Regions from separate parts of the Exiguobacterium sp. s46 genome, predicted to be linked through region 2. Evidence: riboswitches for the same ligand, from Rfam matches in the RefSeq annotation. Region 2 holds a riboswitch; each other region holds the start of a gene.

Region 1 (10,019 bases), 400 kb from region 2:
CGTCTCGGTGATCGGATGGCGTTTGAATAAGATACCGATCATCACCCCGTACACGATATAGACGAACGCCGTGATGTAAAACGTCGCGGACGTGTTCCCCGCACTCAGCAGTAAAGCGATTCCCGGTCCGATCGCTGCTGCGATGTTGATCATCGCGTAACGGATATTGAAGACGAACAATCGGTTCGCTTCGTCCGTCGTATCACTGATCAAGGCACGGGCGGATGGTTCAAAAATCGAGCGACAGACACCGTTCAAGGCACTAAGCGTAAAGAACGCCCAGAACGTCTCGACTTGTGCTAGCGCGATGAAGACGATCGCGAATCCGATCGTTCCGGCAAGCATCATCGCCCGGCGACCATACCGATCCGACAAGGTACCACCGATGAAGCTCATGACGAGACTGGCGATCGCTGAGATACTGAGGACCCAGCCGACATCGACCGGATCAAACTTCAGGACGGTCGTCATGTAGATGGCGAAGAACGGCATCGTGATGAACGTTCCGAGACGCGAGAAAAACGTCCCGAACAAGACCCCGAGTGTCAACGGATGCAGTTGACGAATGCGTTGCATATGATTCCCCCTAACCCCTGTTTCAGACATATGAAAAGCATCCTTCCATTATATAGGAAGGATGCCGGCTTCGGTGAACTTATTTGCTGACTGGAACGACAGCACCTTTGTACTTGTCGAGGATCCAATCTTGATTTTTCTTTTCGTGCAGAACGTCAAGAAGTGCTGTAACACGCTTGTCTTTTTCATCGCCATCACGTGTAACGATGATGTTGACGTATGGTGAAGACTCATCTTCTGAAGCGATCGCGTCTTTCAATGGGTTCAGACCGTTATCGATCGCATAGTTCGTGTTGATGAGGACGGCGTCGCCTTCATTGTTTTTGTAAGCTTGCGGAAGAAGTGATGCTTCGATGTTCGTTTTGAACTTGAGTTTCTTCGGGTTCTCCGCGATATCACCGAGTTGTGCATCTGTCGTTTTACCGTCTTTGAGTTTGATCAATCCTTCGTTTTGAAGGAACGTCAAGACACGACCGCGTTCCGCGACGTTTGAGCTCGTCAGGATCGTTGCACCGTTTGGTAACTTATCGAGTGACTTGTATTTCTTCGAGTAGATACCGAGTGGTTCAACGTGAACGCCACCTGCGTTCGCGAACTTATATGATTTGTTTTCTTTCTCTTGTTGCTCAAGATACGGTACGTGCTGGAAGTAGTTCGCATCGATTTCTTTCGCTGCGAGTGCTTTATTCGGAAGTACGTAATCTTGGAACTTCTGGATTTCAAGCTTGTAACCTTTTGCTTCGTATTCTTTTTTAACGTGCTCAAGAATCTCAGCGTGCGGTACGTTTGATGCACCAACGACGAGTGTTTTGTCGTCGCTACCTGATCCTGATGATTTTTCGCCACATGCAGCAAGGCTGATTGCTAAAACGGATACAGCGGCAGTACCTACGAATTTTTTCCAAACTTTCATGAATGATTCCTCCAATATGATTAAGTTTTGAATTAACGTTTATCGATTGCTCGGATCAGCAAGTCACCAATGATTTGGATGACGAAGACGATCGCTAAGATTAAGAGTGTCGCAATGACGATGACATCGTTTTGAGAACGCTGGAATCCTTCGATGAAGGCCATGTCCCCAAGTCCACCTCCGCCGACTACTCCGGCCATTGCCGTATAACCGACAAGTGAGACGAGTGTGACCGTGATACCAGAAACGATGGCAGGCAACGCTTCCGGGATTAAGACTTTATAGATGATTTGAAACTTCGTCGCCCCCATCGATTCAGCTGCCTCGATGACACCTTTATCGACTTCGCGTAACGCGAGTTCAACCATCCGACCGTAAAATGGTGCAGCACCGAAAATCAGTGCCGGTAATGCTGCCGTTGGTCCGAGGAACGAACCGACGATCGCTGTCGTAAATGGAATCAATAAGATCAGTAAGATGATGAACGGAATCGAACGGAAGACGTTGACGATCAAGCTCAACACTGAATAGAACGCCCGATTCTTGAACAATAACTCTTCGTTTGTCGCATACAATAGTAAACCAATGATCAAACCGAGAACGAATGTCGAAACCCCAGCGATTGCCGTCATATAGACGGTACTGCCTGTCGCTTCCCACACCATGTCCCAATCTAGGTTGTCAAAGAATGAAATCATCGGTGATCCACCTCCACTTCAACATCACTGGCTTGAAGCTTCGTGATGACCGCTTGTGTTGCTTCTGTTTCCCCGATCAACTGAATGAACAGTGTACCGAGTGCCCATTCCTGTGATTGACCGACGTTTCCGCCGATGATGTTGAACAGGACCGGTGAATCCTTCATGACTTCCGCGAGGATCGGGCTTTCCGCTGTCGATCCGACGAACGTCAACTGAACGATTTTTCCGGTTGGGTACCGTTCGCGTAGTTTCGCGAACGTCAACTCGTTTTCCGAAGGCGACGTCAATTGTTTGACGAACTCCTTCGTCATCGCTTGCTTCGGATGACGGAAGACTTCTGCGACCGGTCCTTGCTCGACGATTTTACCGGCTTCCATGACGGCGACCCGGTGACAGATTTTTTGAATGACGTGCATCTCGTGTGTGATCAAGACGATCGTCAGTTTCAGTTTTTCATTGATGTCGACGAGTAACTCAAGGATTGAATCCGTCGTCTTCGGATCGAGTGCACTTGTTGCCTCGTCACATAAGAGAACGTCCGGGTTCGATGCCAGTGCCCGAGCGATACCGACACGTTGTTTTTGACCACCCGATAATTGTGACGGATAGGCTTTTTCGCGTCCGTCCAAACCAACGAGTTGGATCAGTTCCGCGACCCGTTCCTTGCGGTGTGCTTTCGGGAAGCCACCGAGCTCGAGTGGGAACATGATGTTCTCTTCAACCGTCCGTGACCATAGTAAGTTGAAGTGCTGAAAGACCATCGAGACATTCTTACGGACGCCTCGTAATTCTTTTGGTTTCAGTGATGTCATCTCAACACCATCGATTTGGATCGAACCACTCGTTGGTGCTTCGAGCATATTCAGTAATCGGATCAGGGTCGATTTCCCTGCTCCGGAATAACCGATTATTCCAAAAATTTCACCGCGCTCGATTGTCAGATCGACATTCGCGACGGCTTCGACCGCTCCGCGCTTTGAGCGATAAATCTTTCCTACGTCTTGTAAACGAATCACAACTGTCCCTCCTAAAATAAAAAAAGTGCGCGCGTTTTAGAGCAAACGCGCGCACTTTTCAGTACACAAAACCATTTGCTCTCATCTCCCAGACTTTTGTCTGCTGGAATTAGCACCACTTCGGATTAGATCCGCGGTTGCCGGGTTTCATCGGGCCAGTCCCTCCACCACTCTCGATAAGAGTTTCGGTATTAAGTTTGTAGAATATATTCTGAATATTAGCAGGGGTTATTTTTGTTGTCAAACAGTTTTTTCAGAAACTTTTTCGAGGAACGTGAAAGCACGTGTTAAGTCTTCTTTCAAATCTTCTGCGTCTTCAAGTCCAACTGAAATCCGAACGAGACCGTCCGTGATGCCGAGTTCTGCCCGACGTTCTGCTGGGATCGACGCGTGCGTCATCCGTGCCGGAACGGAAATCAGACTCTCGACGGCACCAAGACTTTCAGCAAGTGTGAAGAAGTGTGTCGCCTCGACGAGTTTTTCTGCGTTCGCTGCTGAACCGACATCAAAGCTGATCATCCCACCAAATCCAGTCGCTTGTTTCGCTTGGATGTCGTGACCAGGATGCGATGCAAGTCCCGGGTAGAAGATGTTTGAGACGATGTCTTGCGCTTGTAGGAACGCAACGAGATCATGTGCTGTCTCTTCGATCGCATCCATCCGGATACCGAGTGTACGAAGACCACGGACGAGCAAGAAGCTGTCTTGCGGTCCAAGTACGCCGCCTGTCGAGTTTTGGATGAAGTGCAGCTCTTCGCCGAGCGCATCATCTTTGACGACGACAAGTCCAGCGACGACGTCCGAGTGTCCGCCGATGTATTTTGTTGCACTGTGCAAGACGATGTCTGCACCGAGTGCGAGTGGTTGTTGATGATACGGTGTCGCGAACGTGTTGTCGACGACGAGTTTAAGATCGTGACGCTTGGCGATCGTTGCGATTGCTGCGATGTCCGTAACTTTCAACAAAGGGTTCGTCGGTGTTTCGACGTAGACGATCTTCGTGTTGTCTTGGATCGCTGCTTCCGTCGCCGCAAGGTCCGTCGTATCGACGAATGTCACTTCGATGTTGAACTTCGGTAAGACGCGTTGCATCAAGCGGAACGTACCACCGTAGACGTCATCCGTCATGACGATGTGGTCGCCAGACTCAAGCAAGTGGAAGACGGCATGGATCGCTGCCATCCCAGAACCGAACGCAAAACCACGTGCGCCACCTTCGAGATCCGCAATCAATCGTTCGATGCTCGTCCGTGTTGGGTTCGCTGTCCGTGAATATTCATATCCGTCCTTGAGTTGACCGATTTTATCCTGCTTGTATGTGCTTGTTTGATAGATCGGAGGTGTGACGGCTCCTGTTGCCCGGTCGACACCTGTTCCTCCATGAATCAATGCTGTCTTCTTACGCATGAGTTTCGTCCACCTTTTCAAAGATTTGTTGGCTCAAGTAGCGTTCGGCACTGTCTGCGAAGACGGTGACGATCGTACTGCCGGGGTGACGCTTTGCGATATCAAGCGCAGCAACGAGCGCTGCACCTGCTGAACTACCAACGAGTAATCCTTCGCGAGCAGCGAGTGTATGAACCGCGTCAAATGCATCGCGGTCAGAAATCGTATGAATCTCGTCGACGAGTTCACGCGGAACGAGACTTGGCCATTTTGCTGTTCCAATGCCTTCTGTCTTATGCGGACCGGCTGGACCACCATTTAAGACGGAGCCTTCCGGTTCGACGATTGCTGCTTTTGTACCGAGACGTTGTTTTAAGAAGTCCGCTGTTCCGGCGAACGTACCACCTGAACCACAACCGGCAACGAACCAGTCGATGTGCGGCAAGTCCGCAATCAGCTCAGGACCGAGTGTCCGCTGATACGTGACTGGGTTCTCTTCGTTTTCAAATTGTAACGGAACGTAACTGTTCGGAATTTCCTGACCGAGTTCTTTTGCCCGGTCGATAGCCCCTTGCATATCGAGTTCAGTCGGCGTGTTGACGACGGTTGCGCCGAGTGCCCGCATCAACGTCTGCTTTTCCTGACTGAATTTTTCCGGAACGACACAGATGACTTTGAGATCGTATTTTTTAGCGGCGAGCGCCAAGCCGATGCCGGTATTCCCGGCTGTCGGCTCGATGATCGTACCGCCTGGTGTCACATGTCCGTTTTCGATTGCTGCATCAACGAGTTGAATGCCAAGGCGGTCTTTGACGCTGCCCCCAGGGTTCATCCATTCGAGCTTCGCCAAAATGCGCGTACCAGCAGGCAAATCGAATGAAGTGATCTCGTAGAGTGGTGTGTTTCCGACGAGGTCGCGGACGTTGTTCGCGATCATCCGAAGACGATGTCCCATTCATCACGACCGGCAAGCATTTTCTCGGCATAGTGCTTCGCTCCTTTGAGGTCATGTGCGCTCGCAAATCCACATTGGACTTCGTTTTGCGCTGGAATCTCTTCTGCTGCGAGGACGTCTTTCAACGTCTTCTCAACGAGTTCGCTCATTTTTTCGACCGAGTCGAAGTTCATCATCGCCATGTAAAAACCTGTTTGGCATCCCATCGGCGAGACATCGATGACATCATCCGAGTAGTTGCGGATGTTTTCAGCAAGTAAGTGCTCGAGTGTATGCATCGCACGCATCGGCATTTGCTCAACGTTTGGTTGCGTGAAACGGATATCGTATTTGACGACTTGGTCGACTTTACCTTCTTTATAACCTGCGACGCGGATATAAGGTGCTTTGACTTTCGTATGATCCAGGTTAAAGCTTTCGACGTTCATTTTTTGAAGTGCCATGATTTATTCCCCCATTTTCTCGGCTTCTACGAGCCAGACGAAGTGATTGTATTGTATAAATTTAACAGTGAATCCCCGTGATGTAAACAATTCTTCCATGACTGGAATCAACGGGTAAAACTCGCGTTCGAGATCTTCCGCTAACGCATCAAACCCTTGAGCACGTGCTTCACGAATCGTTTGCAGGCGTGCCTCTTCTGAAACGAACATCGTATCCGCGTAGACGATTTTTCCGTCTGCCGGTAAATGTGATGCCATCAGTTCGATTGCTTCTCCCTTTTCCTCATCTGTTAAATGATGAAACGCATACGTCGAAACAAAACTGCTTACTTCCTTCGCTTCGAACGAGAGGAAGTGACCGTCCTGTACAGCAAGCGACGGAATCTTTTCCGTCAGGATTGCCCGCATCTCCGGACTTGGTTCGACGGCGAGTACGGCGTCGTGACGTGCCAGAAGACGTTGTGTCAGGTTCCCTGTGCCTGCTCCGAATTCAATGACCGGCGACTGCGCTTTATCCGCTACTGTATCCAAAATCTCATCGTATCGACGAAAAACCTCTTTATACTCCGGATCATGTCCGGTTACTGTCTCGTCATACGTTGATGCCCATTCTGTGAAAACATCCATAAAACGTACTGTCATGCCTTGTCGTCCTCCATCTCACCAGTTAATTCCGAGTAATCGGATATGAATTAAAGTAATTTTCCTTATTCGCATTGTAGCAAGGAGATTCTATCCTGGCAAGCGACCGGCTCGAAAAACTTCCAGAAAACAAAAAAAAGGCGTTGCCGGCGAACCGACAACACGAATAATGTGGTTAGAAATGCTACGAAGGAAAACCCAGCTCCATTCGGAATTGTTCGCTCTTCCGCGTGGAGGACGGCGCCTGTTCGACATGATCGCCAGCTTACGTTCACTTCCTGATCGGTCCTTTCGATCCACCACCCGTTCATTGCACCGCTTCGTCTTTGGGGGACGACTTAAGGGGAAACAATACACCGGCTTAGGATGGGAGAAAGGGTTCAGGACTTGAATCGTATTGAACGATCATCTCTGCTAGACTTCCTATAATGCATTTCTAGAAGTTGTTATGAATATACCATTCATATTTCTGCGTTGTCAACGGATTATTGTAAATATTCCGACAATTTAACAAAAAGAAAAATCCAGTCGGACTTTTCTTACCGTTCTTGACAGAAAGCAAAGACGTTTTGAACGGACTGGAAAGCATAAAGTCGCTCTACGACTTGATTTTCTTCAATTCGCAACAACGCAGGAACACTCATGACACGGGCTTCTTCTAAGAAATCTGGAATGAAATTCCCGTTCGCCTTCTGAATCGATTGACCTGATTCCGTCGCTTCAACGATATCGAGCATACGTTCCGCAATGGCGCATGTCCCGCACATCGGTGCATAGACATACAATAGCCCGTTTTCTGGGACGGTCGTGACCTCTTGCATGACGGTCGCTCCTTTCTTCGTGGTATCTGTCGTCAGTATACAAAAAAAAGTGAGCGGACGAAACGCAAGCGCCTCGTTCACTCTCTTTTCGTTAAGTATTACTCGTTGATCATCGATTTGTACGCCGCAGCGTCCATCAATGCCTCGACTTGTGAAGCATCTTCGATTTCGATGTCAACCATCCAAGCGCCTTCGAATGGTGACTCGTTGACGAGTTCTGGGGAATCCGAAAGGTTTTCGTTGATGGCAACGACTTTACCAGAGATCGGTGCGTATAACTCCGAGACTGTCTTGACCGACTCGACTGAACCGAATGGCTCGTTTGCTGAGATCGTATCTCCGACTTCAGGCAATTCGACGAAGACGATATCCCCGAGTTCGTGTTGCGCGAAATCCGTGATTCCGATGCGCGCCTTGTTTCCTGATACTTCGACCCATTCATGTTCTTCCGAATAGCGTAAGTTGTCTTTTACTTGACTCATTTCCGATTCCCCCTGTGGACTAATTTGGACTAACGTGTTCAGTATACCAAAATCGACTCTGAACTTAATACCATTTTCCTTGATACATTTCTTCCTTGAAGCCGATCGTGACGTCTTTCCCGTCTGTGACGATCGGACGCTTCAACAACATGCCGTCACTTGCGAGCAACTTGTATTGCTCGTCTTCCGATAGCTCTGGAAGTTTGTCCTTGATCCCTTGCGAACGGTATGATTGACCGCTCGTGTTGAAGAATTTCTTCAACGGCTCTCCACTCTTTTGATGAAGTTCCTGGATCGTCGTTGCAGATGGTGTCTCCTCGACGATGTGTTTGTAATCCACTTCGACACCGTGCTGTTCGAGTGCTTTTTTTGCTTTGACGCACGTACTACATTTCGGATAGCCGTACATCGTGACTGTTTTTGTCATGTTCCTCACCTCACCTTCAAGAGTAGCAGATGGATCACTTCTGCTTCAAGCGTGCGAGCGCCCCGTCGATCTGATCTTGATGATGGGCGTCATGGGCAACGAACGACTCGACGAATGTAAGTGGTCGGAAATCCTCATAGGTTGCTTCAAACTGCTCGTCAGACAAACGATCGAGGTGATTGACGATGTCACGCCGGACGCTGATCGCTTTTTTCAACAAAGCAAGCGGATCGATATGATGCGCATATTCGACCGCCAGTCGATTGAACTGATCAAAATCCGTCTCGACGAGCGTCAACGGTTCATCCGGTAACTTCGAGATGGCATGATCGTAATAAAACCGGTCCCATAAATACAGATGACTGACGCACTCAAGGACGGTCCACTTATTAAGTGCAAGCGGCAGATCCCATTCTTCCGGCGACAAACGTTCAAGGGATTGATAGTAGGCAATCGCAAATTGCAGTTCAACCAATTCTTGGCGCATCTCGTTTTCCTCCTCCAACCAAAAACTTCGCCTTTACAGAGATTTTCCCTGCAAAGGCGAAGCGGTAAACCTGACTTAGACCGTATATTTGTTTGACTCGATGAGACGTTTTGCGATGTCGCGTTTCGTACCGATGACGTTGATTGGCTGGTAACGGCTGAATTTTTTCAGCGCTGAGAGCAACATCCGGAGTTCGTCGCCGCTTGCTGCCGCGTAGAGTGTCTCTTTCGCGTCACGCTCGACAGCTTCGAACGCTTGTTGTGCGAAGACTTCCGTGTAACGGACTTTCAGTTCGCTCTTCTCGATGCCTTTGTCGGCAATCGCTTTGTCCGTCCGGACGATCGCTGACTCCAGCGCATAGATCGCACTCATGATGTCGGCTGTATTCGCTAAAATCTCTTGCTCGCCTTGGAGTTTGTCCTGGTATTTCTGGACCGCTGTTCCGGCAGTCAACAAGAAGATCTTCTTCATCATCGCGAGTAAGTGGCGTTCGCGATCAAGTGGTGCTGTTCCGATTTCTGTCGGCATGAAGCTCATCACTTCTTGTTGCAGACGCTGTGCTTCCGCAAGCAACGGCAACTCGCCTTTCATCGCTTTCTTCAGCAACGTTCCTGGAACGAGAAGACGGTTGATCTCGTTCGTTCCTTCGAAGATCCGGTTGATCCGTGAATCACGGTACATGTTCTCGACTTCATATTCTGCCATGAAGCCGTAACCACCGTGAATTTGAACCGCTTCATCGATGACGTAATCAAATGTTTCCGAAGCGAAGACTTTGTTCATCGAGCACTCGATCGCGTACTCCGCGATTGCATCGGCGATTTTCTTACCGTCCTTGCTTTCTTCTTCTGACAACTGATCGAGGCTGTCTTGGAACAGACCACCCGTCCGGTAGACCGAACTTTCCATCGCATACGTCTGTGCTGCCATCGTCGCGAGTTTTTCTTGAATCAATGGGAACGAGCTGATCGGTGTCTTGAACTGCTTACGTTCATTCGAGTACTGGACTGCGAGATCAATCGCCCGTTTCGATGAACCGACAGCACCAACAGCTAATTTATAACGACCGACGTTCAAGATATTGAAGGCGATGACGTGACCGCGTCCGATCTCACCAAGGACGTTATCGACTGGTACTTCTGCATCTTGTAAGATCAACGTCCGTGTCGA
Region 2 (10,019 bases):
CTGACGTAAAGCATTGATTCCGTTGAAGAGTTGAATGACAGCGTCGAGGGCGTTGATGCCTTCTTCCGGTGACGCCGCTGCGTGCGCCGGACGACCCGTAAAGGCAAAGTCGAGCGGATCGACCGCAAGGGAAGAACCCGTGATCCGTGTTTGACCTGAAGGATGGACCATTAAGGCTGCATCGATCCCTTCCAGCAACTGATGTTTGACGAAACTGCCTTTCGCACTACCGTTCGGTCCACCTTCCTCGGCCGGTGTTCCGAGCACGATGACACTCCCGCCGACTTCATCGAGTACTTTACTGAGCGCGATTGCTGCCGCAACACTCGTCGTGCCGATGATGTTATGTCCGCACGCGTGACCAATGCCTGGCAACGCATCATACTCAGCAAGAAAGGCAATCGTCGCGCCTGGTCGATCGCTCGACTTCTTCGCGAAGAACGCGGTATCGTGTCCCGCGACGCCGAGTTCTACCGTAAAACCTTCAGCCGTTAGACGCTCCGCATGTAGCCGCGAAGCAAAGAATTCCTCGTTGCCGATTTCCGGCGTCGCATGAATTCGGTGACTCGTCTCAAGGTACGATTCCCGTTTTTGTTCGATGTCTTGTTCAATCGTCTCTACCCATGTCGTGCGTACTGGTGTCGTCATGCTATCCACTCTCCTTTTGAAATTATTCGCCGATGTCGCTTAGTGGAACGAACGTCGGGATCGTACTGCCTTTGTATTCTTTTTTGATGAAGGCCGCGACATCTTTTTGTTGATACAGCGATGCGATTTTTTTCAGTTCTTTTTTGTTCTTGTCTTCCGTCCGTGTCGCGATGATGTTGATGTATGGTTTTGCTGTCTCGTTCTCATGGACGATCGAGTCCTTGATCGGGTTGAAGCCAGCGTCAACGGCAATGCCATTGTTGATGATCGACGCCGCGACGTCCGGTAAGACGCGTGGCGTTTGCCCGGCGACGATCGGAACGATTTTCAGCTTTTTCGGATTCTCGACGATCTTATCGACCGAACCGTTACCATCGAAGTCGTCCGGTAGCTTGATCAGACCTGCTTCTTGCAGTAACAAGAGGGCGCGTCCCATGTTCGTCGCTTCGTTCGGAACAGCGATTTTTCCGCCATTTGGAATGTCTTTGACATCCTTGTATTTATCCGAGTAGATCCCCATCGGTGCGATGACAGTCGTCGCAATCGGCGATAGCTTCAAGTTATGTTCTTTCTTGAAAGCGTTGAAGTAGGAAATCGTCTGGAAGGCATTGGCGTCGATCTCACCCTCAGCCAGTGCCATGTTCGGCTGGACATAATCGGAGAACTTGACGAGTTCGATTTTGATGCCTTCCTTCTCTGCTTTTTTCGCGACATAATCCCAAACTTGTGTGTCTGAACCGCTGACACCGAGCTTGATCGTCTTTTCGTCTTCTCCTGATGCTGCGCACCCGGCAAATAAAATCGTCGTGAGTGTTGCTCCAATTGCTACTGCTTTTTTCATGGCTGAATCGCTCCCTTGATTAATGTCTTCTAATTTTTCGTGCGACGATGTTGCCTGTCGTCTGTAAGCCTTGGACTAAGATGACGAGAATCCCGACCGTGATGATCATGACTTTCGTGTCGAATCGTTGATAACCATAGGTGATCGCTAAGTCACCGAGACCACCGCCTCCAATCGCACCTGCCATCGCTGACGCCCCGATCAAGCCAACCGTCGCGATCGTTAAGTTCAGGATGAGTGAACCGAGTGCTTCCGGCAGGAGGAAGCGGAAAATCGTTTGAAACGGTGTCGCGCCCATCGCTTCTGCTGCTTCAAGAACGCCTTTATCGACTTCGAGTAAAGAACTCTCGATCAGACGCGCCATGTACGGTGCAGCGTAAAAGACGAGCGGGACGATGGCGGCTTCTGTTCCGATCGATGTCTGAACGATCAAGCGCGTCAACGGGATGATCGCGACGAGTAAGATGATGAACGGAATCGAGCGGAAAATATTGACGATACTGTTGAAGAACGTGAACAGCGGGACATTTTCAAGCAATGCTCCTTTTCGCGTGACGACAAGCAGGATCCCGAGTGGTAAGCCGATCAATGTCGAGAATAAGAGCGAAACGGATACCATCGTCATCGTCTGTAAAAATGCTGTCCAGATATCACTGTAATTAACTAGCATGGGCAAGTACCTCCTCGACCGTCACCTGTGCCTGATCGATGTAGTGTAACGCTCGTTTTACTTCAGCCGGCTCACCGATCAGTTCAACGAGCAGAGTGCCAAACGGTGTCTCCTGCAACTCCGTGATGCTACCGTGCAAGATGTTGACATCGACGTCAAAGCGTTTCGCAACTTGCGATAAGAGCGGCTGCCCGGTGTGATGTCCGAGGAAATGAATCTTATAGATCGGATGTGCATTCCGGGACTCGATCAACTGGCGAATCGATGCTGGAATCTCGTCGTGCATGACGGAGCGAACGAAGTTTTTCGCTGTCTCGGTCTTTGGATTCGAAAAGACATCGAAGACCGTTCCTGACTCGATCAACTTTCCAGCTTCGATGACGGCGACCCGGTCACAAATTTCACGAATGACGCCCATCTCGTGGGTGATCAAGAGAATCGTGATCCCGTACTCGGCATTGATCCGTTTTAATAACTGGAGAATATGATGTGTCGTTTGGGGATCGAGTGCTGACGTCGCTTCGTCACATAAGAGGACGGAAGGTTGCGTCGCGAGTGCCCGGGCGATACCAACGCGCTGTTTCTGCCCACCCGACAATTGATCCGGATAATGATCCGCCTTGTCCGCGAGATCGACGAATTCGAGTAACTCCGTCACCCGGCGGCGAATTTCGTCTTTCTTGACGCCTGCGAGAACGAGTGGTTTCGCGACATTCGTAAAGACCGTGTTCGCATTCAATAGATTGAAGTGCTGAAAGATCATCCCGATCCGTTGTTTTGCTTGGCGCAATTTTTTCGGAGACAGTTGCGTTAAATCTTCTCCATCGACCGTCACCGTTCCTGACGTCGGTCGTTCTAATAGATTGACACAGCGGAGCAGTGAACTTTTTCCGGCACCGCTAAAGCCGATGACACCAAAGATTTCGCCTTTTTCGATCGTCAGGTCGACACCGTCGAGCGCTGCGATCGTCTGATCTTTCGTGACGTACGTTTTCTTGACTTGATGAAATGCGATCATTCCGTTTTCCCCCTTCATTCAACAAAAAAGGTCCCTTCTTGAGAAACAAGAAGAGACCTGGATCCGCACAGTGGCAGAATCCACTCTACTCATCTCTCAGACATCTGTCTGATGGAATTGGCACAGTGCTCATAATGAGTCTGTTGCCGAGGTTTCGTAGGGCCAGTCCCTCCACCTCTCTGGATAAGTATTGCGGTATGAAATTCGTATGTGTGTTGTTGCGTTGTTGCTTATGTCGTAAAACTAATTTTTACATTACGGGTCGAAACTTTAAAAGTCAACCAACTTTGCAAAAATAATCCATTTGGCGCATATCGATGGATGAACAAGTTATGAGTTAGCTTACTCAACGGATCATGATTCGTCAAGAAAGATTTGACAAGTCATTTTTGGTCGTGCTACCATCGCTTCAATGATTATTCCGACAATTCCAATATGATATTTATCAAGAGTGAACGAGAGACCTGGCTCTATGACTTCACGGCAACCTGCAATCTGTAAGGTGCTCCGACCAGCAAAGCGCGGCTTTGGATGATACGGTGAAAAACTCGTGGGCGTCCAAGCAGTGACGTCGACGAGTTTTTTTCATGAATGGAGGAAAAATAGTAATGATGAACTATCCTGTATTGACTGGTGCTGAAGCGTTTTATTTTCAAGGTGGATCGATCGGCATTCTAATCTGTCATGGTTTTAACGCCACTCCGCAAAGTGTCCGGGACGTCGGTGAGGCATTCGCTGTTGAAGGTTTTACCGTCTATGCCCCGCGCTTACGTGGACATGGAACGAACGTCCGCGAGTTTGAACAATCGACTGCTCGATGTTGGAAGCAAAGCCTGCAAGACGGCTATGAACGTTTACAAGAAACATGCGATCAAGTCTTCGTCATCGGTCAATCGATGGGTGCGACGCTTGCACTGTCGCTCGCCGCTGACGGCATTCCGTTTGCCGGCATCATTACGATCAATGCTGCTCTTTCCGTTCCTTCTTACGAAGCACTTTCGTTCGAGGACGGTCCAGAGTATTTACCAGAAGGGGCACCGGACATCAAACGGTCTGCTTTCGAAATCATCTATGACCTCGTTCCAAGTCGTTGTGCGTTCGAACTCGTCCGTCTGATGGATGAGACGAAAGGACGCCTCGGATCGATCCTTCTGCCGACATTAATTCTCTACTCGGCGACCGATCACGTCGTCCCGCCGTCGAGCTCGGATTATCTGCATCAGCACATCGGAACGAATGATAAACGAAGCTACTGTTTACTGAACTCGTACCACGTCGCGACCCTCGATCATGATCAGGATTTGATCGTTCGTGAGACGATCCGTTTTATCGAACGCTCAAGCCGGTTCTCACAGGAAACGGGATAATAAAAAAACAGCTATTCACTTAGAAGCGAATAGCTGTTACATCAAAGGACGACCGCGACCGGTTCGTCTTTTTTAATTTTCTTGGTGCTGCACCGATTGGAGCGGCTTCGGTTTTCCAGGCACCTCATGGCAATGGCGGCACCGTGGCTCATATGATTCTGAAGCGCCAACTAGGATGATCGGATCATCGTAGTTCGCTGGTTTTCCATCAATCAACCGTTGTGTCCGGGAAGCCGGATCACCACATGAAAGACAGATGGCTTGCAGCTTCGTTACGAATTCTGCGCGCGCCAGTAATTCCGGCATCTTGCCGAATGGCTCTGCCCGGAAATCTTGATCAAGGCCTGCACAAATGACGCGTTTTCCGTCTTGTGCAAGTGCTTCGATGACTTGTACGATCTCATCATCAAAGAATTGAACTTCATCGATTCCGACGATTTGTGTTTCCTCTGCTACTGCTGCGTAGAGATCACGACTCGTCGCCATCGGAATCGCCACGACGGAGTTGCCGATATGAGAGACGACATGCTCTTCATGGTACCGGTCGTCGATTGCCGGCTTGAATACTTGAACGGGCAGTTTGCCGTACTGCGCCCGTCTGACACGACGAATCAACTCTTCCGATTTCCCGGAAAACATACTGCCACAAATTACTTCGATCCAGCCGTACTGATTTATTACATGCATCATCGTCCGACACCGTCCTCTAAAAATAGTCACTTTAACGAGTATAGCCCGAAACGGTATCGAGAAAAAGGGTTGACTTCCGGAAATCAAAATTCATTTTTTCTTTACCTAGAATTTTTGTCCTTTCATTCCAACCGTCCCCTATTTCCTGTACACTGAAGAAGAAGACTCTCACGAAAGAAGGTGTCCCCGATTCATCATCTCTTACATGACATCCTGCACCAATATGGTGCCCTTGGTCTCTCCGTCCTTCTCGCAGGTGGTATCGTGGGATTGCCGGTTCCTGATGAGACCCTGCTCGTCCTGTCCGGTTTTTGGATGCATCAAGGCAATCTACCACTCGTCGGTACGATTCTCGCCGCTTACGCCGGCAGTTGTATCGGGATGACGATCAGCTATTTACTCGGATTAAAACTCGGTATGCCACTACTACACCGCGTCGGACCGAAAATGCGTATCTCAGAAAAACATATTCTTTCCGCTGAAGCCGGATTTCGTCGTTACGGAAAATCGGTCTTGATCATCGGTTACTACATACCTGGTCTCCGCCAGCTCTCTGCCTTTTTTGCAGGTGTCTCGAAAATGCCGTTTCGCGTGTTTGCGAGTTATGCGTATACAGGTGCGTTGATTTGGATCAGCGTGTTCTTAGGCGCCGGCTACTTCGTCGGTCGTCACCTCTCGTTCCACAAAGTCATGGACTATATCTTGGCACATCCGGAAGTCATGCCGTATTTAATCGGGATTGCCGGTGGAATCGCCTTCTCCTTCGTCTTGAAGACGTATCTCGCGTATCGTTCACAATTCAGTCTATACAAAAACAGCCTGCTTCCATAATGGAGGCAGGCTGTTTTTTTAAGAACCGACAAGTGATTACTTGCGGCCGTATTTTTTGTTGAAGCGATCGACACGACCATCTGCCGCGTTGAACTTTTGACGACCTGTGTAGAATGGGTGCGAGTCTGAAGACACATCCACACGGATGAGTGGGTACTCGTTACCATCTTCCCAAGTGATCGTTTCGTTCGAAGAACGAGTAGAACCGCTTAAGAATTTGTACTCAGTCGTTGAATCCATAAATACTACTTTGTTGTAGTTAGGGTGAATTCCTTGTTTCATGGTTGATTTCTCTCCTTCCGCCCTGGTTCATTTGCTGAGCCAGAGTAAGTTACCTTCCTATACTAAACGATTTTTTTGCGCGTCGCAATAGTTATTTTTCAGTCGTCGTTTCCTTCTTGACGGTACGCGGTTTTGCCGGTGCGCGTCGGACCGCCTTCTTCTTTTCCTTCTCAAGTTCGACGAAAAATTCCTCATTATTTTTCGTATCGCGAATCTTCCGTAGGAACGTATCAACGAATTCGTTCGACTCGTTCATCGTCCGACGAATCGTCCAAAGCGCATCGAGTTGCTCTTTCGGAAGCAACAGTTCTTCCTTCCGTGTACCGGACTTCCGAATGTCGATCGCTGGGAAAATCCGACGCTCTGACAACTTACGATCAAGATGCAACTCCATGTTACCAGTCCCTTTGAATTCCTCATAGATGACGTCATCCATGCGCGATCCTGTCTCAACGAGAGCTGTCGCAAGAATCGTTAAACTACCACCGTGTTCGATGTTTCGAGCTGCCCCAAAGAACCGTTTTGGCTTATGGAACGCAGCCGGGTCAATTCCCCCTGAGAGCGTCCGACCGCTTTGCGGTACCGTTAAGTTATAGGCCCGTGTTAGACGTGTGATCGAATCCATCAAGATGACGACATCCTTCTTGTGTTCGACGAGTCGCATCGCCCGCTCGAGGACAAGCTCAGAAATCCGGACGTGGTTGTCTGGTGTTTCGTCAAACGTCGAGCTGACAACGTCTGCTCCCGGAACCGAGCGCTCAATATCTGTTACTTCCTCAGGTCGCTCATCAATCAAGAGAATGATCAGTTCGACATCAGGATGATTCTCCTGAATCGAATTTGCGATTTCTTTGAGGAGTGATGTCTTCCCTGCTTTTGGTGGTGCGACGATCAAACCACGTTGACCAAACCCAACCGGTGCGATCATATCCATGACACGAACGGATAGATGGCGTGGTTCTGTCTCAAGTCGCATTAGACGATCCGGATAGATCGGTGTCAGTGCCGGGAAGAATAGACGGTTACGGGCTGTATCCGGTGCTTCACCGTTGACGGCTTCCACGCTAAGTAATCCTTGGAACCGTTCGTTTTCCTTCGGCGGACGGACTTTACCTGTGACGACATCACCATTACGTAGATTAAAGCGTCGGATTTGAGATGCTGCGATATAAATATCTTCAGAGGATTGGGAATAATTGATAGGACGAAGGAAGCCAAAGCCACCATCGTTTTGCATTTGTGGATTGCCAGGGATGACTTCGAGTACCCCTTCGAGGAAATAAAGACCAGTCGATTCAGCCTGTGCTTTTAAAATCTTGAACATCAACTCGCGTTTACGGGCTTCCCGGTATTGTGGGACATTCTTCGTCTTTGCGATTTCATAGAGTTCTTTTAATGTCAGTTGGCTCAATTGAGCCAGTGTATAGGAGCGTTCTGGTTTATCTTTTTTATCAGTTGTTGGCATGTTCTTCACCTATTCTTTATAAATTCAACTGCATTCAGCATACTTCCATACATACATCAGGAGGTATGTAATTTTATTCGTGAACTAAAGGTATCATATTTTTTTTAATTCGTCGTCAACAATCCTCTGCGTTTCTTACTTTGTAATATTCAAGGATATTATTTCAGTTATGTTACAAAAGCATCTGTTTTGTCTTCTAACTGAAAAAACGTTTTCAAGTGTGCTCGTGCTAAGATATTCCTGCAGACAAAATTCTTACACAGTTGTAAGGTAGACTGCTTAATCACACACTTAATGATTTCATCATATAACTTACGGACGCAACACACTACATTTAAACGGAGGAATTCTTAACATGAAACGTTTTCTAGCATCGATCGCGACGGCAGCCTTAGTGGTTTCAGGTTTTACATCAGTGGGTACAGGTAAAGTTGAAGCAGCGACAGTCACGAAAGTCAAGATCACGGACAACGGTCTTCGTGTTCGGACAGCACCTTCTACGAAAGCAAGCATCGTCGGGAAAGTCAACGCTGGTCAAGTCTTTACATACAAAGGCAAATCAGGCAGCTGGACAAAAATCTCATACGGCGGTAAAACACGCTATGTCTACTCACAGTACACAAAGACATACAAATCATCTTCTAGCGCTAAAAAATCAACGAGCTCTTCTTCTAAACGGACGAAAATCCTGAGCGAAGCAGCAAAACATAAAGGTACACCTTATGTATGGGGCGGAACGACGACTCGTGGATTCGACTGCTCTGGTTTCACAAGCTACGTGTACAAGAAAGCGGCTGGTAAAACATTGCCACGTACGTCTTCTTCACAATATTCTTCTTCTAAGAAAGTCAGTGTTTCAAAAGTACAACCAGGAGATCTTGTCTTCTTCTCACACGGTAGCGGCATTCAGCACGTTGGGATCGCAACAAGCAAGTCAAGCATGGTCAACTCAGAAACAGGTGGCGTTAAATACTCAAGCTTCAAATCAGGGTACTGGGGTTCACGCCTTGTCGGCGCAGGATCTTACCTATAATTCATCATCTCAAAGCGGTTGAGCATTGGCTCGATCGCTTTTTTTCATCTCATTCATAAGGAGGAAATAGGATGCATGTCTTAATCACAGGTGCTTCAAGAGGTCTTGGTCGTGAATTCGCTTATCTGCATGCACGACAAGGGGATCACGTCCTGCTCGTCGGACGCGATGCGACAGCGCTCTTCGAAACGAAGTTCCATGTCGAGCGACTCGGGGGAACGGCAACCGTCTTTCCGTATGACTTAACGAAGCGGACGCATCGTCTGGCACTGTTTCGGGCAACGGAACACATTCCGGTCGACTGCGTCATCAACAATGCTGGAATCGGCGTTTTCGGTTCCTTCCTTGAGACCTCGTTTGAAGACGAGTCTCGAATGATTGCTTTAAACATCGAGGCATTGACGCATGTGACGAAGGTCTATGCCTCACGTATGAAGGCACGCGGAATCAAAGGACGTATCGTCCATCTCGCGTCAACGGCTGCATTTGAAGGCGGACCATGGCTGAGTGTCTATTACGCGACGAAAGCCTATGTCCTTCATTTCTCGGAAGGCTTGACAGAAGAGCTCGCAGAAGACGGGATTCAAGTCAGCGTTGTCTGTCCGGGTGCGACCCATACCGGTTTCGAATCGGCAGCAAATCTTGAACAGTCACGCTTGTTCTTGCGACCTGGTGTCATGGATGCTCCGACGGTTGCGCGCATCGCCTACCGCGGCTATATGAAGGGGAAAACGTTCATCGTTCCTGGCTTCGGGAATGCCTGGTATATCTTTTCGACGCGTTTTCTACCGCGTCGGTACGTCACCCGACAAGCAGGAGAAGTCCAGCGTCCGCGGTGATCGTCAAATAACGATTCATTTATCACTCAACGTTCATATCCTCACTTTCCTCAGGCGGGAGGTAAGCCGCGACATCTCGCAGCTTATGCGAAATGCCGGGTCTTCCCTTACCCTGACGGAAACGTTAGCACGTTTCCTTTTCCTGTAGGAGTTGAGGACGAACGTCTTGATTCCTAGAAACACATCAAAAAAGAGTTGGCATTCCGGAGATCATCCGCAACGCCAACTCTTTTTGTGTGGATTCAGACGTCCTGTTTGAGGAGTCGTCCTGTTTTACTTAATGACAAGCTTCGGTTTCTTCTTGAACGAGTGAATCCCCTCGACAAAACGAACCG
Region 3 (10,019 bases), on a different contig from region 2:
AATAGAACAACCAAAATTGCAGGAACGGTCCGATTAAGAAGATCGAGAGAATCGTACCGAAGAAAACAGGTCCCCCAAGCAACCAACCGATGCCGCATGCCGTGACTTCCATGATCGTCCGCATCAGACGAATTGACGTTCCGAAGCGCTCTGCAAGTGTCAGCGTCAACCCATCACGTGGACCGGCCCCGTATCCGACAGCGACATACAGACCAGCGCCCATCCCAATGATGAAGATACCGAAAATCAGCCAGAGTGTATTCAACCAAATCGACTCAAAAGAAGGTAAGAGATGAGAACCAAGCACAAGATTCATGAAGACACCGACGAAAATTGCATTGACGAGCGTTCCGATTTGCGGTGTGACGCGGTCTAATGCGTACTTAACGAAAACGAGTAATAGACCAACAAGTAAGATGATCGTTCCGACGGATAGTGGCGTCTTCTTTTGGAGACCAAGATGCAATACATCCCACGTCGAGACACCGAGTTCAGCCGTGATCATCATCGATGAGCCAAGAGCGAGTAAAAATAAACCAAGCAGGAAGAGTCCCCACTTTAACGTAGCGCGTAACAACCAGGAAGCGCGATGACGCGTCATGTCTGGCACCTCATTTCTTAAAATAATTGATTCGTTAACTGTATCATGAGGAAAGTGGAAGAAGAAAGACGAAATTTTCCGTTTTTTCCATCTTAAGAAGGAGGGGAAGGAGGATTGAGACACGTATACTGAAGAAAAAAGGAGATGACCGAATGAAAGCGATCCGGCACCTGATTCGTTTTACATATATAGAAGCCATCTGTTGCGTCTTTCCCGTGATGATTTTCGCAGCGCTTGCTCTTTCACGTTATCTTCCTACTGAACCGGTTGCTCGATATGATCTCCTGTTGCTATGGTGTATTCTCGTCCAAATCGTCTTACTCGTCACGCGGTATGAAACGATGGAGGAATTCAAACTGATCTTATTGTTTCACGTCATCGGTCTAGTACTTGAACTGTTCAAAGTGAACGTCGGGTCTTGGAGTTATCCGGAAGACGCTTTGACGAAAGTGGCTGGTGTTCCATTGTATGCAGGATTCATGTACGCAAGCGTCGCGAGTTATGTCTGCCAGGCTTTTCGGCGATTTCATTTACGATTCATAGCATTTCCTCCCCCGTGGCTTGCGATCAGCGTCGGTAGTCTCGTCTATCTCAACTTCTTCACCCACCACTGGATCTTCGATGCACGCTGTCTATTGATGGTTCTCGTCGTCCTCGTTTTCTATAAGTCATGGGTTCATTTTACGATCGAGCAGACGATTTACCGGATGCCGCTCGTCCTGTCCTTTTTACTGATTGCCTTTTTCATTTGGATCGCGGAGAACATCGTAACGTTCTTTAAAGGCTGGGTCTATCCGCATCAGGAAGGAGGCTGGGCAGTCGTTGATCTTGGAAAATTGTCTTCTTGGTTCCTGCTTGTGATCATCACGGTTTTGATCGTCATCGTCGCGAAATACAAGCGTCAGGATCCGGCTGTGGAAATTCAACAACGTACCCAAACAAAAAAATGACCAGGCTATTTTTTTGCACTACTTCCGCGTTTTTTCGTTGCTATAGTGAAAAAAACGCAAAGGAAGTGGTTACGGATGATGCAACAGGTGTTGGAACGAGCAACTGAATTGGTACAGATGAAATTAGCGGTCGTGGAGCAGTATGAAGATTGGCAACTCTGGCTCGACGAAGTGAACGGAATCGATGAATGGGTCAAAATGTCAGCGTATTATGCACCGCGCGACGTTCAAGAAACACCGGTCATCGATGAAGTGATGGAGTTAGAGAAACAGACTATCGTCATGCCACCGCAAGTACCGATCGAGCCAGTACGCAAGCAACGTTATGCCTATACGTTTCAGCGGGGGTTAAAAGGTGGTACTTTACTAGAATGGTCGGGCAGTCATATTTCTGAACGAGACGTCCGCGATTGGAATCTCGAGCACGGCATGGAAGTCCGTGTCCGTGTCGATCGTCAGGATGATCAAAAAACGATATGCCGTATCGAAGCCGTCGTCTCGACGGAGCGAATGAGAGAGAATCCAGAACGTGTCGTGTTTGAACAAGCAATCGTCAAGGCGCATGGAATCATTGAGGAAACGGTGAATGGTCCACTGCAAGATGAGTCGGGCAGATCGTTCTATTATGTCGTTCCGGTAGAAGACATGCGCTATTTCCGACTAGAAGCAGGTCAACTCGTCGATCTCGTCATGTGGCGGGAACGGAAGGATACACTGACGATTGCTTGGAAGCATCCATTCACGTATAAAGAGCCGATCGTCAACGCATCATCTAACCGCCCATCAGAGGTAGAGCAACCGGTAGTGAAGACGTCTGTGACAACGAAAAAGTCAAATCGGTATGCACGAAAAATGAAACGACAACCGGTTCCGAAAGCTAAAAAAGCACAGCGTCGCGTCCGTATGCCAAAAGAGCGAACGATTGAACCGATCGTGACGACAGCCGTACCTGGACAATTGATGGATTTCGTTGATAAGACACCACTTGATTTCACGCGCTTCACAGGAATGCGTCTCGTCATCGTCGGAAATGAACAACAGACCGCTGTCTATCGCGAGTTCTTTGCGCCGACGGGAATCGAATTGATTCATCTTGCAGGGGACGCACAGTCCGCGAAAAAGATTGCCTGTCTCGCCAAAAAGACGGACGCGATCGTCGTCGTGACGAGTCGCGTTTCTCATGCAGCGAGTGCACATGTCATCGCGCAGGCAAAAAAGCATGGTATTCCATTCGCGATGGAACGGCTCGACGGTCGACGATCGTTATACACGGCGTGTGAACGACAACTTGAGCGTGCTTGGCTCAACCAGCAACGAGACGGGAAATTATTGAAAAAAGAGTGAAACATTAGAAGAATTCGACCGTAAAGTAAGGTGAGAACTTATTTTTCAAGGAGGACCTTACTCATGTCATCTCAATTAAAAAAAGCAGCGAAGGAGTCGCTCAGCGGTCGTTGGGGATTTGCCATCCTCATGTTCGTACTGTTTTCTATCATCCAGAGCGTTCCGACGTTCATCGGACCAGATCCTAACGAAGATCTAAATGCGATGAGTGCGGTCAGTATCATTCTTTCGATTTTATTGATCCCAATCGCAGCGGGTTGGACGTGGGTCGCGATGTCGTTCGCACGCAATGAAGAAGTCAAAGTAGCTGATTTGTTCGAGCCGTATAAAATCTTCGGCAAAGTCATCGGCGTCTCGATTGTGCAAGCGGTCTTCTTATTCTTATGGACATTACTCTTGATCATTCCAGGGATCATCAAGTCGTTCTCTTACCTGTTGACGTTCTACATCCTTCGAGATGAACCATCGGTCGGTATCTTCGAGGCCATCACACGTTCACGTCAACTCATGGATGGTCATAAAATGGAAGCATTCTTACTCTTCCTATCATTCATTGGTTGGGCATTACTCGTGATCGTTACACTTGGTCTTGCTGTCTTATGGGTTGGACCATACTTCAGCGTCACAATGGCAAAATTCTATGATCGTGTGCGTGGTGAACAAGCGCCAGAGCCAACATCAGATTTCGTCGCACCATATTAATACCGAATCCCGACACGACGTCGGGATTTTTTTATGCGTGAAATAATTCCGATTGGAAAAGACGGTTTAATGGTTGCTTTAGTTCAGTGAATTTTGTACGATGAATGCAACACATCTTATCTAGAGAAGTCGAGGGACTGGCCCGAAGACACTTCAGCAACCCCGCTACGGCGGAAGGTGCTACTTCCAGGAAGGGATACCTTCCGAAGATAAGAGCGGACAGGACAAGATACCGTCGCTCTTTTCGAACTTCGAAAAGAGCGTTTTTTTATGATAAGGGGGACGATGGAGTGGAGTATGGTTTTTGGTTACCGATTTTTGGGGGATGGTTACGTAACGTCGAGGATGAACAGATGCCACCGACCTTCGATTATGCGAAACAAGTCGCACAAACAGCAGAACGAATCGGGTTCTCGACGACGTTGATTGCGGAATTGAACTTGAATGATATCAAAGGCATTAAGGAACCGAGTCTTGAGGCATGGACGACGGCAGCAGCGATTGCTGCAACGACAGAACGCCTTGAGATCATGACAGCGGTTCGTCCCGGGTTCCATAATCCAGCGACGACGGCGAAGATGGCGGCAAACATCGATCAGTTGAGTGGTGGACGCTTTACGCTCAACGTCGTTTCAGCGTGGTGGGCAGAGGAAGCGAAACAATACAACGGTATCTTCACAGCGCACGATGAACGCTATGCTCGGACGGAAGAGTTCGTCACGGTCATGAAGGGACTGTGGGCAGATGCGTCACCGTATAGCTTCTCCGGTCATCACTACACGATCGAGCAAGCAGAACTCCATCCGAAGCCAGTCCAGCGTCCAGGCATCAAGCTCTACGCTGGTGGAGAGAGTGAAGCTGGAAAGCGAACGATCGTCGAACACTGTGACGCTTATGTCATGCACGGGGGCACTGTTGAAGAAGTAGCCCATAAAATCGACGACATGAAAGTACGCCGGGAAGCGACGGGACAAAAGCCGCTCGAAAGCTTCGGTCTTGCTGCCTACATCATTTGTCGGGATACGGAAGAAGAAGCACTTCTTGAATGGCAACGGATCACGGACGTCAAGGAAGACAGCGCCGGTTATGCCGGTTATCAGGATTTCATTAGTAAATCGCAACTGGAGCAACAGGTCGAGCGGAACGATTATTCTGTCTCGAACCGTGGTCTACGTCCGAATTTAATCGGGACACCAGAACAAATCGCTGAACGGATTCTAGCGTTCGAAGCCGTCGGTGTCACGTTACTTTTGTTACAATTCTCACCACAACTTGAAGAAATGGAACGCTTTGCTCGTGACGTAATGCCACTGGTCGAAGCGAAACGAAAGGTAGGTCAACAATCATGACAAAAATTCATATTCTCCACGAAAACCAAGAATGGACGGACCATCTCATCAAACGTCTCGAAGAACTCGAATTACCGTATGAACAGTGGCACTTGAATGAAGGAATCGTTCCGCTGGATGAACTGCCGCCAGAAGGCGTCTTTTACAGCCGGATGAGTGCTTCTTCGCATACGCGGGGACATCGTTACGCGCCGGAGTTGACGGAAGGGGTCCTCGCTTGGTTAGAAGAGCATGACCGGACCGTCTTTAACGGAACGCGTGCGCTCCGTCTTGAAGTCAGCAAAGTCAATCAATATACGGCGTTGCGGAAGGCTGGGATTCGTGTACCGAAGACGACGGCTGCCGTCGGACGTGATCAAATCGTACAAGCAGCAAAAGAAATCGGTGTTTCGTCATTCATCACGAAACACAACCGTGCCGGAAAAGGTCTCGGCGTCCAGCTGTTCCACTCGATTGAAGCACTTGAAGCTTATCTCGACGGTCCGACATTCGACGAACCAGTCGATGGCATCACGTTGATTCAAGAGTATATTCAAGCACCAGAACCGTACATCACACGTTGTGAGTTCGTAGGTGGAAAGTTCGTCTACGCGGTTCGAGTCGATACATCAGAAGGGTTCGAGCTTTGCCCAGCGGATGCATGCGTGATCGACGACTTGTTCTGCCCAGTCGGTGAAGAAGCACCGCAAACACCGATGAAGTTCCAAATCGTTGAAGGCTTCGATGACCCGATCATCCAAAAGTATGAAGCATTCCTCCAAGCGAACCAAATCGCGGTCGCAGGCATCGAGTTCATTAAGGATGCGTCAGGTACGATCTATACGTATGACGTCAATACGAATACGAACTATAATTCGGATGCCGAGGCAGCTGCAGGACGCTACGGTATGCTCGAACTAGCGAAGTTCCTCGGTGCAGCCCTTGAAACAAGCACAGTAAAATAAGAATCTGCTCTCGCCCTGTCACCGGACGTTACAAGACCGGATGACAGGGTATTTGTATAGAAAAGGGGGCGGATCTATGATTACGTGGAGAGAAGAACGACAGCTCGATATTCCGATTGAGGAAGCATGGCACTTGTTTGATCACACGCGATTGCAGCGTTTGATTCCAAACGTCGTCCAGCACGAGGTGATTGAACGAAAACCGGGTGTCGTCGGTTCGACGTATCGTCAAACATACATGCAGGGTAATCGACTTGAAACCTATATCGTGACCGATTTAGCCTATACGAACGAGCCTGACTTCAAACAAAATACGATTGGATTCACATTGGCTAAAATATTCAAGATCGAGATGACGTTTACACTTAAACCGATCGACCATGACCGTTGTCTGTTGATCTATACGGGAAAAAATGAGGGAGCGAACTTTGTTGGAAAGAGTCTGTTGTCGCTTGGAGGAGAGCGAGAGAATGAGAAAATCGTTCATGGGCTGTTGCAACGTGTCGAAGAAGAAGCGGCGAAACAAAAGAAGAATAACGCATGAAAAAACGGATTCCCGCGTTTTTGTATCCTGTCGCTTCGTATACGATTTATCAAAATCAGGCGAGAATACTCCCACCTCTAAGTGTAGCGTAGGTAGGAGATGAATCACCCGTTTCGATAAGACTATAATCATTTGATGAAATCAGTGCAACCAATAAAAGGAATTGATACACAAACAAAATTTAACACAGATAAGCATTCAGTCTTTCTTCTGAATTACGATCTTATCCTCGTAGTGAAATACAGGAGACAAGTGATTGATGACGCCATCTCGACGTTTGCGAGACAGATGTTCGAACGAATAGGCACGTCATATCGTATTACACTGATCGAGTGGAACCATGACAACGATTATATCGATGTGTTGTTTAAAGCGCACCCAAACGCGGAAATGTCCAAGTTTCTGAACGCTTATAAGAGTACCAGCAGTCGATTGATCAACCACGATTTTCCACATGTCAAAACACAACTTTGAAAAGAAATGTTTTGGTCCCGAAGTTATTGTCTAGTGAGGACCGGAAATGCGACGATCGATGTCATCAGACACTACATCGAAAAAAAGGAGAGGAGTGATTTCCTTGCTGAAGGCGTACAAGTTTCGACTTTATCCGACGAAGTTCCAACAAGAGTATTTCGTGAAGACGTTCGGTTGTGTCCGTTTCGTTTACAATAAGATGCTCGAAGAGCGTATCCGATTGTATAAAGAGTCTAAGCTCGACCCTGACGTGAAGCAGAAGCTCCCAACCCCAGCAAAGTACAAACCTGAATTCCCTTTCCTAAAAGAAGTCGATAGTCTTTCCCTAGCGAACGCTCAGATGGACTTGAATAAGGCATACCAGAACTTTTTTCGGGATAAGTCTGTTGGGTTCCCCAAGTTCAAATCGAAGCACAACGACCGCGCCTCTTACACGACGAACAATCTGAAGGGAAGCATCCGAATCGAGGCATGTCAGGTGAAGCTTCCTAAGATTGGTTTTGTGAAGTTGAAACAACATCGTCCGTTTACAGGTGTGATCAAGTCCGCGACGATCTCGATGACGAGGACCCGAAAATTCTTCATCTCGATCCTCGTCGATCAAGCCGAAGAGCAATGGATTCCCGCCAAACATAAAGTAGGGATTGATCTTGGTTTGGAGCACTTCGCCATCCTGACAAACGATAAACATTTTTCTGAGAAAGTTGCCAATCCGCGCTTTCTTCGAAAGTCTGAAGATAAGATAAAGAAGGCGCAACGTGGCTTGTCACGCAAGAAAATTGGGAGTAAGAACCGAGAGAAGGCGAGGATGATCCTTTCCAAGAAGCATGAAAAGATTGCGAATCAACGTCAAGATTTTCTTCATAAGCTGTCGAAACGAATCGTTGACGATAACCAAGTCATAGTCGTTGAGACACTTAAGTCGAAGAACATGATGAAAAACCATAAGATCGCCAAATCGATCGGGGATGTCAGTTGGTATGAGTTTGTTCGTCAGCTAGCATACAAATGCAAATTCTACGGGCGAACACTTATCAAAGCGGATCAATGGTATGCCTCTACACAGATTTGTTCTTCTTGCGGAATAAAAAGCGAGAAGAAAGCCATGGATGTGCGCGAGTGGAGCTGTATTTGTGGTGCTCTTCATGATCGAGACATCAACGCGAGCATCAACTTGTTGATGTTAGCATACTGAAAATTCTTCAGGGTGGGGACCACCCGATGAGCTTGGTCAATAATCGTAGCTTGTAAAAGTACGGTCTTCCCAAGAGGCTCCTACTTCAATTTGCGAAGCAAACAAGTGGTGAGTAGTTCACTCAGTCGATTATGTAGGGAGTGTAAAGAAACCTGGTTAGTTATATCTCAGTTAGTTAATCTTTCCTTTACAGTAAGTTCAGCAAACGAGTAATCTGTGAATCATCTTGAAGGTCCTTTAGTGGTCGGAAACGGACGGTTCGTAATTCCTGTTTATTAAGCGGAAGTTCGGGATCAATCCCGAGTCGAGGTGCAGAAGAACTACCTGAGGTGCGTTGAACGAGAAAACATGTCTCGATTCCCTGATCGATTGAAATCTCGTAGAGTTGTCGTTCGATTGTGATGTGAAGATGCGTCTCCTCTAATACTTCGCGCACGACGGCTTGTTCTTTTGTTTCACCACGCTCGACACCTCCGCCCGGTAACGTCCAAAATGTCCGGGAAGGCGTGTGTAATTCAACCATTAAGATCTGTTGCTCTTCAATCAGCGCGGCACATACGCGATGACGCATATCGCATTCCTCCTTCAAAGTGTTCAAAAAAGAGACCGAAACGACAGTTCCGGTCTCTTTTGACATCATTGTGCGTATAACGCTGTTAATTGCTGTTGGATCGTATCATTGTTCAAGTACTCATCGTATGTCGTTTCTTTATCGACGATACCGTTTGGCGTCAACTCGATGATACGGTTCGCAATCGTTTCGACGAACTGATGGTCATGCGAGCTGAAGAGCATCGCACCTTTGTAAGCGATCAAGCCATCGTTGAGTGCTGTGATCGATTCGAGATCCAAGTGGTTCGTTGGATCGTCGAGGACGAGAACGTTAGCACCGCTGAGCATTGCTTTTGAAAGCATACAACGGACTTTTTCGCCCCCAGATAAGACAGAGGCTTTTTTCATAACTTCTTCTCCTGAGAAGAGCATCCGACCGAGGAATCCACGGAGGAACGTATCACTCTCATCTGCCGGTGAGTACTGACGGAGCCAATCGAGGATCGTCTTGTCCGAGCCTTCGAAGAATTCCGAGTTATCTTTTGGCAAGTACGACTGTGAAGTCGTGACGCCCCATTTGAACGTACCGCTATCCGGTTCCATCTCACCCATAAGGATCTTGAAGAGAGTCGTGATCGCGATATCGCTCTGACTGATGAACGCGACTTTATCCGTCTTGTTCAACGAGAAGCGGACGTTATCAAGGACTTTGACACCATCAATCGTCTTCGAGATACCGTCAACCATCAAGAGGTCATTTCCGATTTCGCGTTCCGGTGTGAAACCGACGAACGGATAACGGCGTGACGATGGACGAATGTCGTCGAGTGTGATTTTATCAAGCAATTTCTTCCGCGACGTCGCTTGTTTCGCTTTTGAAGCGTTTGAGCTGAAACGCGCGATGAAGGCTTGAAGTTCTTTGATTTTCTCTTCTTTTTTCTTGTTTTGGTCACTTGCCATGCGCGAAGCAAGCTGACTTGACTCGTACCAGAAATCATAGTTTCCGATATACAATTGAATCTTACCGTAATCGAGATCCGCCATGTGCGTACAGACGTTGTTCAAGAAGTGACGGTCGTGGGAAATGACGATGACCGTGTTCTCGAATCCGATCAAGAATTCTTCGAGCCATTTGACGGCTTTCAAATCAAGTCCGTTCGTCGGCTCATCGAGTAAGAGAATGTCTGGTTTGCCGAACAACGCTTGTGCAAGCAAGACTTTGACCTTTTCCGATCCTGTCAGCTCAGCCATCGTTTTCGAGTGAAGGTCTTCCTTGATGCCGAGTCCTTGAAGAAGCATTGCGGCTTCCGACTCTGCTTCCCAACCGTTCATCTCAGCGAATTCACCTTCGAGTTCAGCAGCGC

The links. A riboswitch is a leader RNA that binds a small molecule or an ion and turns the genes downstream of it on or off. The one in region 2 is predicted to bind S-adenosylmethionine.
Region 1: linked by a shared signal. The riboswitch ahead of KNQ08_RS09255 (methionine ABC transporter ATP-binding protein) and the one ahead of KNQ08_RS11170 (alpha/beta hydrolase) in region 2 are both predicted to bind S-adenosylmethionine.
Region 3: linked by a shared signal. The riboswitch ahead of KNQ08_RS13690 (LLM class flavin-dependent oxidoreductase) and the one ahead of KNQ08_RS11170 (alpha/beta hydrolase) in region 2 are both predicted to bind S-adenosylmethionine.

What each region holds. Positions count from the first base shown of each region.
Region 1 covers NZ_JACSMY010000001.1:1,769,629-1,779,647, forward strand. Annotated here, with positions in the region: gene KNQ08_RS09240 (MDR family MFS transporter) at 1-576, opposite strand, end outside; gene KNQ08_RS09245 (MetQ/NlpA family ABC transporter substrate-binding protein) at 656-1,489, opposite strand; gene KNQ08_RS09250 (methionine ABC transporter permease) at 1,522-2,187, opposite strand; gene KNQ08_RS09255 (methionine ABC transporter ATP-binding protein) at 2,184-3,206, opposite strand; SAM riboswitch class I at 3,285-3,389, opposite strand; gene KNQ08_RS09260 (bifunctional cystathionine gamma-lyase/homocysteine desulfhydrase) at 3,447-4,613, opposite strand; gene KNQ08_RS09265 (PLP-dependent cysteine synthase family protein) at 4,606-5,529, opposite strand; gene KNQ08_RS09270 (S-ribosylhomocysteine lyase) at 5,526-5,990, opposite strand; gene KNQ08_RS09275 (class I SAM-dependent methyltransferase) at 5,994-6,632, opposite strand; gene KNQ08_RS09280 (thioredoxin family protein) at 7,172-7,453, opposite strand; gene gcvH (glycine cleavage system protein GcvH) at 7,552-7,935, opposite strand; gene KNQ08_RS09290 (arsenate reductase family protein) at 8,000-8,362, opposite strand; gene KNQ08_RS09295 (DinB family protein) at 8,397-8,849, opposite strand; gene KNQ08_RS09300 (acyl-CoA dehydrogenase family protein) at 8,925-10,019, opposite strand, start outside.
Region 2 covers NZ_JACSMY010000001.1:2,165,802-2,175,820, forward strand. Annotated here, with positions in the region: gene KNQ08_RS11150 (M20 family metallopeptidase) at 1-648, opposite strand, end outside; gene KNQ08_RS11155 (MetQ/NlpA family ABC transporter substrate-binding protein) at 671-1,489, opposite strand; gene KNQ08_RS11160 (methionine ABC transporter permease) at 1,509-2,159, opposite strand; gene KNQ08_RS11165 (methionine ABC transporter ATP-binding protein) at 2,149-3,177, opposite strand; SAM riboswitch class I at 3,264-3,367, opposite strand; SAM riboswitch class I at 3,617-3,718, shown strand; gene KNQ08_RS11170 (alpha/beta hydrolase) at 3,786-4,544, shown strand; gene KNQ08_RS11175 (thymidine kinase) at 4,617-5,231, opposite strand; gene KNQ08_RS11180 (DedA family protein) at 5,415-6,065, shown strand; gene KNQ08_RS11185 (type B 50S ribosomal protein L31) at 6,102-6,347, opposite strand; gene rho (transcription termination factor Rho) at 6,439-7,812, opposite strand; gene KNQ08_RS11195 (C40 family peptidase) at 8,168-8,845, shown strand; gene KNQ08_RS11200 (SDR family NAD(P)-dependent oxidoreductase) at 8,917-9,684, shown strand; gene glpX (class II fructose-bisphosphatase) at 9,958-10,019, opposite strand, start outside.
Region 3 covers NZ_JACSMY010000003.1:92,194-102,212, forward strand. Annotated here, with positions in the region: gene KNQ08_RS13670 (YczE/YyaS/YitT family protein) at 1-601, opposite strand, end outside; gene KNQ08_RS13675 (DUF817 domain-containing protein) at 754-1,551, shown strand; gene KNQ08_RS13680 (DUF2325 domain-containing protein) at 1,627-2,895, shown strand; gene KNQ08_RS13685 (DUF975 family protein) at 2,959-3,597, shown strand; SAM riboswitch class I at 3,711-3,813, shown strand; gene KNQ08_RS13690 (LLM class flavin-dependent oxidoreductase) at 3,888-4,946, shown strand; gene KNQ08_RS13695 (ATP-grasp domain-containing protein) at 4,943-5,890, shown strand; gene KNQ08_RS13700 (SRPBCC family protein) at 5,967-6,434, shown strand; partial or broken gene tnpA (IS200/IS605 family transposase) at 6,570-6,995, shown strand; gene tnpB (IS200/IS605 family element RNA-guided endonuclease TnpB) at 7,012-8,103, shown strand; gene KNQ08_RS13715 (NUDIX domain-containing protein) at 8,291-8,674, opposite strand; gene KNQ08_RS13720 (ABC-F family ATP-binding cassette domain-containing protein) at 8,740-10,019, opposite strand, start outside.